Regions from separate parts of the Cytobacillus sp. BC1816 genome, predicted to be linked through region 1. Evidence: predicted binding sites of a transcription regulator. Region 1 holds the regulator's gene; the other holds the start of a gene.
What was found. The regulator LexA, encoded in region 1, represses DNA repair genes until DNA is damaged. The targets are predictions, from matches to a motif close to CGAACATATGTTCG.
Positions count from the first base shown of each region.

Region 2: ACR42H_RS05745 (SPL family radical SAM protein) is a predicted target of LexA. The motif match lies at 2,717-2,730, and genes of this name have one in related genera.

Region 1 covers NZ_CP195611.1:1,975,263-1,979,694, reverse strand. The annotation lists gene tkt (transketolase) at 1-168, opposite strand, end outside; gene ACR42H_RS10340 (DUF896 domain-containing protein) at 399-632, opposite strand; gene ACR42H_RS10335 (YneB family resolvase-like protein) at 776-1,423, opposite strand; gene yneA (cell division suppressor protein YneA) at 1,433-1,765, opposite strand; gene lexA (transcriptional repressor LexA) at 1,921-2,544, shown strand; gene ACR42H_RS10320 (DUF4257 domain-containing protein) at 2,830-3,114, shown strand; gene ACR42H_RS10315 (CBO0543 family protein) at 3,329-3,889, opposite strand; partial or broken gene ACR42H_RS10310 (DUF998 domain-containing protein) at 4,123-4,432, shown strand, end outside.
Region 2 covers NZ_CP195611.1:1,080,307-1,084,738, forward strand. The annotation lists gene ACR42H_RS05730 (hypothetical protein) at 1-282, shown strand, start outside; gene ACR42H_RS05735 (DUF1540 domain-containing protein) at 387-542, shown strand; gene ACR42H_RS05740 (protein adenylyltransferase SelO) at 698-2,164, shown strand; gene ACR42H_RS05745 (SPL family radical SAM protein) at 2,745-3,578, shown strand; gene ACR42H_RS05750 (AAA family ATPase) at 3,608-4,360, shown strand; gene ACR42H_RS05755 (VOC family protein) at 4,402-4,432, opposite strand, start outside.

The DNA of each region.
Region 1 (4,432 bases):
CCATTCAGGATTATTCGGGTTGTGGTTCATGAAGCGTGTCCAAAGTGTATAAGCCATTGGCGCTGCACCCATCGGCATCCCCGGATGGCCGGAATTCGCCTTTTCAATGGCGTCGATTGATAAAGTACGAATGGAACTGATGGATAGTTCATCTGTGTGATTAAACATTCAATACATCCTTTCGAGTAGTAATTCTTTACTCTTTTAATATTATCGGGTGTCCCTTTTTTTCACAACCAATAGGGTCAGGAAAAGGACAAAAAAGCCGGTTTGTTACTATATTGACACAAAAAGACCCGGCGTATGTAAAAAAAGCGGAGATAGCCGGTAATAGGAGTCATCTCCGCTTTCTATTAAAAGAAGGAATACAGCATTGTGTATCCCTTTCAATTATAATATTAGTGAAGGCGGTTTTTATTTTGGAATTCTTTCAGTTTTTTCGGAGTTACGTCATTTCCTTTCGGATCAACGATTGTAACACCTTTAAGCGTGTTCAGCATGCCAGAGCGGAAAGTCTCCAAATACTCTTTGCGGAGAGAAGTCTGTTCTTTTGCTTCTGCTTCTGTTAAACCTGATTCCTTTGCCTTCTTTGCCAGTTCATTAATTCGGGCAAGTTTTTGTTTTGGCAGCATATATTAAAGCTCCTTTATATCAAAAGTTTACCTTTGGATATTCTGATAGAAGTTTTTATTATACAATAGCTTCAGATATGGAACAATACTGAAACTCAACTGCCATCATACTAAAAAAGAACACTTTTGACAAGAAAAGTGCTCTATTCAGCAAGTGATTCCATATGCTCTTTATACCTTCTATGGACTGTTGCTTTAGAGATATTGTACCCAAAGCCCCTGAGAGTTGCAGCAATCTCTGCAAATGTTAACTCGTTTTTCCTTAGCCGGACAATTTCCTCTATCGGCACCTCTATTCTTTCCCTGCCGCCATTTGCTCCCTGATTGCTTAAGTTCTTCTCGGGGCGGTATCCTTTATCAACAGCCCGCTGCATGCCGCGTTTAATTTTGATGTTATGAAGCTTTCTCTGATATTCTTCTACCATCCCAACAATGTTCAGCACCATCGAATCTGATTCCGAAAGCTCGAGCTGGCCGTTATTCGAAATGCTGTACAGCTGGACTTCTTCCTTTAGGATGCAATGGAGTATCGCAATCTTTGCATTGCCCCGCCCCAGCCTGGTTTCATCCTGAATGAGGACAACCTTGATATCCTTTTCTTTAATTAAGTCTAAAAGCTCCAATATACCGTCCCTTTCAAGGTCATATCCGCTGGCCTGCTCGCGTATCACCTTGACTACTTCAAAATCATGCTTTTTCGCCAGATTTACCAGCTCTTCTTCCTGCCTTGAAAGGGACGTTTCCTGAGTTTCCTTTGTTGTACTAACCCTGCAGTAAATAATTGCTTTCATAGCTTCTCCTTATTCGTAAAGGTCTGAACTGGCAAGCTCTTTATAAGGCTCGTCATCCAATGCTTTTACTGGAATAACAATTTCATCGCCCGGAAAAATCCTTCCTGCCGCTATCTCATTATTTTGTTCGACCCAATTAATAAATTGATCTGTAGACAGCGAATGTTCTGCCGAAAAACTCTCAGCAATTTCCCATAAAGAGTCACCTTCTGCAACAGTGACTTTCACAAACTTTTCCGTATCAGGTGTTTCTATTTGCACGAGCATAATAAACGATGCTGCCAGGCTTAAAACGAAGAGAATAATAGCATAAGAATATGATTTCCACAATTTTTTCAGCATGATATACCACCTCTAAAAGAATGTATGTTCGTATTTGTTATTTTTATTATAGACCGAACATTTGTTTTGTGTCAATAAAAATTCGAACTTATGTTTGTATCATATGGTAATTGATGCTATAATTGAGACAACAAAAACATACGAGGTGCGTAAAGATGGTGAAATTATCAAAAAGGCAGCAAGATATATTAGAGTTTATTAAAGAAGAAGTTAAATTGAGAGGCTATCCTCCTTCTGTAAGGGAAATCGGGGAAGCAGTCGGCCTGGCTTCAAGCTCAACAGTTCACGGCCATCTCGCCCGTCTTGAAAGCAAAGGGCTGATCCGCAGGGACCCTACCAAACCGCGCGCAATTGAAATTTTAGATCTGGACGAGTCTTCGCACATCCCTAAAATCAGTGCTGTCAATGTTCCGATCGTCGGTAAAGTAACTGCAGGGCAGCCGATAACGGCCATTGAAAATGTTGAAGAATACTTCCCTCTTCCAGAAAGAATGGCACCAGCTGATGAGCATGTATTCATGCTTGAAATCATGGGAGAAAGTATGATTGAAGCCGGAATCCTTGATGGCGACTATGTCATCGTCAAACAGCAGAGCACTGCCAATAATGGAGATATCGTGGTTGCCATGACAGAGGAAGATGAAGCAACTGTCAAAAGATTCTTTAAAGAAAAAGACTATATCCGGCTTCAGCCGGAAAACTCTACAATGGAACCTATCATCCTTCGAAATGTTTCTATCCTCGGCAAAGTTATAGGTGTATACCGCCATATGCATTAATAGAATGATAAAAAGCAAGCAGCCACTGCCTGCTTTTTATTTTTTCCAATTTTAAGAAGGTTATCAGTTCCTATTACCTGATGCTATTAGCGAAATCATACGAAAGTAACTGATACCTTTTCTTGTGGTCCTAAGTTACAGTCATGTATGACTATTTTATTATTCAGAAAATTCGGTATTTTTATGCATATTAATTTATAGCCACTTTCTATATAATGGTAATACACCGAGAATCAACCTAAGGTCGCTTGTCCAAAATCTCGACTTTAGGAGTGTGAAGAAAAAATGTTTTTGAACATTACCTTCGCTTTGTTGATTGGTGGGCTGGTCGGTGTCGTTGGACATATTCGGAAAGAAGGCAAAATGGTCAAACCCAGAAGGACAAAAAAATTCATCTATCTGGGGGTCTTAGAAGAAGTTATCATGGGGGCTTTAGCGGCTGTTTTTTTGGTCGTATCTTCAGATCCTGACTCTGCCTTAAAGGTAGTGCTCCTTGCGGTAATTGCAGGATTTGGAGGAGACGCACTGCTGACATGTCTCGATTTCCTAAAGATCAGGCATAAAGAATAGAGAGATGCAGAGAAATACAAATTAGTAAAACCTCGTTCACTTAGAAACGGGGTTTTTGTATTTGATTTATATAAAAACCCCCTGCTCCCAGCAAACAGGGGTTTTCGGATTTCGGATTTTCTTAGTAAGTGCACATATTTTGTCCGTGCTCCCAGGGATGTACCTCCGTACGAAACAATAATACAAAAGGTTTCCGGTAAAAATCCCGGATTTTTTACTCTTTTACTATTTTTTCAAAACTGCTCCTTCTGCTAAACCAATGGGCAATTAAGTATAGTAAAACTAAGATAAAAAAGGAATAAGTATAGGCCCAGTCGATTTTTTTATATAAGTGCAGAATTGACATGATAGGCATTCCCACAAAAGCACCAAACCCACCGAACAATACAGCCTTCACTATTGGATTAATATTTGGTTTGAATTGAATTAAAAACATTATAGCTACTGGAACAATTCCATATCGAAATGAGTAGCTGATCGTTGGTATTGGAATGACCTTTACCGGATAGGCCCATTTACCAAAATCAACACCTAATCCATCGATGGTTGTAGAGATTATCATCGTTATAAAAGCCGCAAATAACAAACGGGCAGAACTCTCTTTTTTCCGAAAAAATGCCCACAAAATCCAAGGAACAAGTAACATCGCTAAGGCTGCCCACCAGCTTAAAGTAAATAAGAAAGTGTTTAAATTAACATCGGCAATCAATTTATTTGCATTGGTAATGATCTTATTAGTCTTATCAAGTTGATTTAATCCTTCTTGGAATGTCATGATTCACCCGCCTTTTACATTCCTTGCCTCGCGTCTAATGCTTAATATTTCAAATTAATTATCTTTTATTCTTATCCGCCCCCTTTACCTCCTAATAAACTGATTCAGCTTGTATTTTTTAGAAGTACCTGCATCAACCTCTAGCCCTATTCAAATATAATCTCCAAGACTATCCCTCTTAACATTTTTGGATATACAATTTACATATAACACTTTTGTAAAGGGTGAGTCGTCTGAACATTTCAAAGAAGCTCGGTATTTTAAGTTGGTTTGCTACTTGTTTGTATTTTAAATGAACCATCCTTCATATTGACTGCTACAGTTCCGTACAGTTTTTTCAATCATGCAATGAGCGACCTTGGCGTTACTTCTTGCGGGCAATACACCTATTCAATTGCACCTCATGAGATTTGTTCTCCTTACCATTTTTGGATGAATGTATTGTTTATTAGTAACGGATTAACCTTTTAATTTGTTTTTTTGTATCTTTCACAAAACCTTGAGAAGACAAGATTAAACGGGTTAGCTACAATTTTTATTCTT
Region 2 (4,432 bases), 890 kb from region 1:
ATTAACGAAGATACGTTTCTTTCCTTCAATGACAGAAAATCCATCGCTGCATTTGAAGAAGCAATAACTACAGCTGTAAAACAGCCAGGGAATGCAGATATTAGTAAACCTGAATATGATATCGCGGTTGAATACAAAGGAGATCTTCCTTCACACGGGATTCATTTATGGCTTGGAGAGGAGAATAAAAAAAGCGCCTTCATGTATATTACAGATGAATCGGTTTACCTGACCTCTCCAGAAGTGACGATAAAACTAAGAAGCCTAATTCTCTCCCAATAACTGCAGCGATTGGCCATTTCATTTGCCTATGGAATTAAATTCCGTATGGTTAATTCACTTGGAAAAGGGGTATGGATCAGTAACCCAAAAGGAGGTGGCCAAGAATGGAAGTAGAAGTTTTATGTAATGTAGAGAATTGCAAGTATTGGGCTGAAGGTGATAAATGTGTAGCCGACTCTATTTATGTGATTGGCCAGAATGGCCGGGAAGCTGATGGTGTTGAGGAAACAGCCTGTAAAACGTTTGAGCATAGTGAATAAGAGTGAGAGGGCCTGACTGCTGGCGTATTTAAAGAACCCGGCGTCAGGTTTTTTTTACATACAAAAGAGAAGATTATTAAGCCCGCTAAGTTTCTCCGGAAAGGGTATAATAAATGAAAATGACAATAAATCCATGCAGACAGGAAGGAGATAGAATGACGACTAGTAATGAAACCGGATGGAATTTTGATAATAGCTATGCACGGCTTTCTCAGACATTCTTTTCAAAAGTAAAGCCAAACCCTGTACCATCCCCTGAAATGGTGATCCTTAACGAGCCGCTGGCGAAATCTTTAGGATTAAATATTGATGCATTGACAAGTGAAACAGGCATTGAGGTACTTTCAGGCTGTAAAGTTCCAAAAGAAGCTGAACCACTTGCTCAGGCTTATGCAGGGCATCAGTTTGGACACTTTAATATGCTTGGAGATGGCCGGGCGATGCTGATCGGCGAGCAGATAACCCCTGAGGATAAACGGGTTGACATTCAGCTGAAGGGCTCCGGCAGAACTCCGTTTTCACGCGGTGGAGATGGGCGGGCGGCTCTAGGCCCGATGCTCCGGGAATTTATCATCAGTGAAGCCATGTATGCTCTGGGAATTCCGACTACCCGCAGTCTGGCAGTTGTAACAACAGGTGAAGCGATTATCCGCGAAACCGAGCTTCCAGGTGCTATCCTGACAAGAGTGGCTGATAGCCATATACGGGTGGGCACTTTTCAATTTGCGGCAAACTGGAGGCCAGTTGAAGAGCTTAAATCCCTGGCAGATTACACGATTCAGCGCCACTATCCAGAAACCAGAGATGATGAAAATCCTTACCTGGGACTCTTGCAGAACGTGATCCAGCGCCAGGCTGCACTCATTGCAAAATGGCAGCTGACAGGTTTTATCCATGGAGTCATGAACACCGACAACATGGCCATTAGCGGAGAAACTATTGATTATGGTCCGTGCGCTTTTATGGATAAGTATGACTTGGCAACCGTATTCAGTTCCATTGACAGAGAAGGCCGCTATGCTTATGGAAATCAGCCTTATATAGGCGGATGGAATCTGGCAAGGTTTGCTGAAACCCTCTTGCCCCTGCTGCATGAAAATGAGGAAGAGGCTGTAAATTTAGCCCAGGATGCAATTTCCGAATACAATAAAATATATCAAAATCATTGGCTTGAAGGAATGCGGGCAAAGCTCGGATTTTTTAATGAAGAAGAACAAGATGAAGCCCTATTTACCAGCCTTCTAAAGATGATGCAGAAGTCAGGAGCAGATTATACAAACACCTTCCGTTCATTAACTTTAGGCAAGCTTGAGGAAACTTCAATATTTGATGATCAAGAATTTGCAAACTGGCATGGACAATGGCAGGAAAGGCTGGGCAGGCAGAAGGAATCGAAAGAAGCTGTGAATGAATTAATGAGGAAGAGTAACCCTTCCGTCATCCCCAGAAATCACAGAGTTGAGGAAGCTCTGAGTGCAGCTGTTAACAAAGGGGATTACAGCGTGATGAAAAAGCTTCTTGCAGCACTGAAGGATCCTTATGCCTATACAATAGAACAGGAAGAATACTGCAAGCTGCCAGGGCCATCCGGCATGCCTTATCGAACGTTTTGCGGAACATAATAGGAAGAAATGACCAATAAATAGGCAAAGCCTGGCCCCAGTATCGGGTCAGGCATTTTTTTTAGCAAGAATTTTCCTTTTAGAAAAGAATTCTTTTCTATGATTAAAAAGGGGGGAATTTCCATATTGGACCAAATATGAGTGATCACGATCAAAATAAGGGATTTGAAAAGTGCGGTGAATTTTCACACTGAGGTTTTAGGCTTCAAAGTATAAAAACATTATGGAGATAAAATTGTCAGTCTCGTACATAATGATGTACAGGTTGTTCTGGAGCGCAGATGAAAAAATGGGCTCCAATGTATTGCCTGGGATACTTTCAAAGGATATCGAAAGTGATTTAGCAGAATAAGAGAAGCTGGTGTGAAAATGCTTTTTGAAAATCCTTTTTGAAAATCCTCAGCCATGTCCTCCAGGCCGTTACTTCATTATTGAGGATCCTTCTGGTAATCAGATTGTTGAGTTCCCTAATTTTTAAGGAAGAGTCATAATGGGCAGGAGAGGTTAGTGCTTATTGTTGACATCAGGAAATCACAGTGTTACTTTTGAACAAGAACATACATTCGATTTGGTGATTGCCTTGAATACACAAATTAAAGAAATTATTTCAAAAAGCATCTTAACACCTGCAAAAGGTGCGATAGACAACTTTACTCATTCATTGAACCCCTATGCGGGCTGTGCCTTTGGCTGCAAATATTGCTACGTAAGGGAGCTGCCTGTTTCCATTTTTCGTGAAGAGGAATGGGGTGCGTGGATTGATATAAAATCAAATGCGGCCGAGCTTTTGGAGAAAGAATTGGCTAAAGCTAAAAAAAGGGGAAAAGTTGCTATATTTATGTCCTCTTCCACTGACCCTTACCAGCCGATTGAATATACCTCAAAACTGACAAGAAGTTTATTGGAAGTTATGCTTGAAAATCAGCCTGACTTTTTACATGTACAAACCCGTTCGCCATTGGTGAAGCGGGATATCGATTTATTTCAGCAATTCGGAGATAGTATCAGAATTTCCATGACAATCGAGACAGACAAAGAAGAAGTCAGAAAGGCATTTGCACCAGCGGCTCCTCCCATTCCGGCAAGAATGGCTGCACTAAAAGACATAAAAGATGCAGGAATTGTAACTCAAGCAACATTAGCCCCATTACTGCCATGTTCAAGAGAATTTCCTTCAAAGCTTAAGTCTATTGCAAACCGAGTTACAATTGACGATTTTTGGATGGGAGATGGAAGCGGTGGACGAAGGACCGAGAGACTTGGAATCCGAAAGATTTTTGATGAGCTTGGTTTGGGGAAATGGTATAATCCATCTGCATATAAAGTGGTTCTTAAAATGCTGGACCGGGAGTTTCAAGATGCACCCATTCAATTAGGTGTATCCAAGGCTGGCTTCAGCCCTTATGGCAAATAGCTGACTATAAAATATATGAGGTATTTTTAATGGATCTGTTACGTTCACAATATGTAAGAGGTATTAGCCTTAAAAGAGAAGAAATTCCTTCCTTCAATCAGTATCCCTTCAGCCTTCCCAGCTTGAAAACCATGGATGAGGTGCCTTTCCACCCGAAAGTAACCTTTCTGATTGGAGAGAATGGAATGGGAAAGTCGACACTGCTGGAGGCAGTAGCGGTTGCACTAGGATTTAATGCAGAAGGCGGATCTTTCAATTTTAACTTTTCAACATTCGATTCGCATTCTGTGCTGGGAGATTATCTCAAGGTGATAAAAGGCATAGACAGGCCGTCTGATGGCTTTTTCCTAAGGGCAGAGAGTTTCTATAATGTCGCTTCCAATATTGAAGAAATGGATCGGGAAGGTGGCGCACCAAAAGTAATCGACTCCTTTGGAGGCCGTTCTTTACATGAGCAATCTCATGGAGAAGCGTTTTTCTCCACGTTTCTTCACCGGTTTCGCGGTAATGGGATCTACATCCTGGACGAGCCGGAGGCGGCACTTTCTCCTTTGCGGCAAATGTCAATGCTGACAAGAATTCATGATTTGGTCAGGGAACACTCACAATTTATTATCGCCACACACTCTCCGATCATTATGGCCTATCCGGATGCAGCAATATATGAATTCAGCGAGGAAGGCATTTCAGAAAAGAAGCTGGAGGAAACGAATCATTACCGCATCATGAAACAATTCTTTGACGATAAAAAAAGAATGCTTCACCATTTGCTGGATGAATAAGAAAAATGGAGGCCGCATGCCTCCATTTTTATCTATGTATCTTATTTACTTTCGTGGCTGAACATCCAGTTA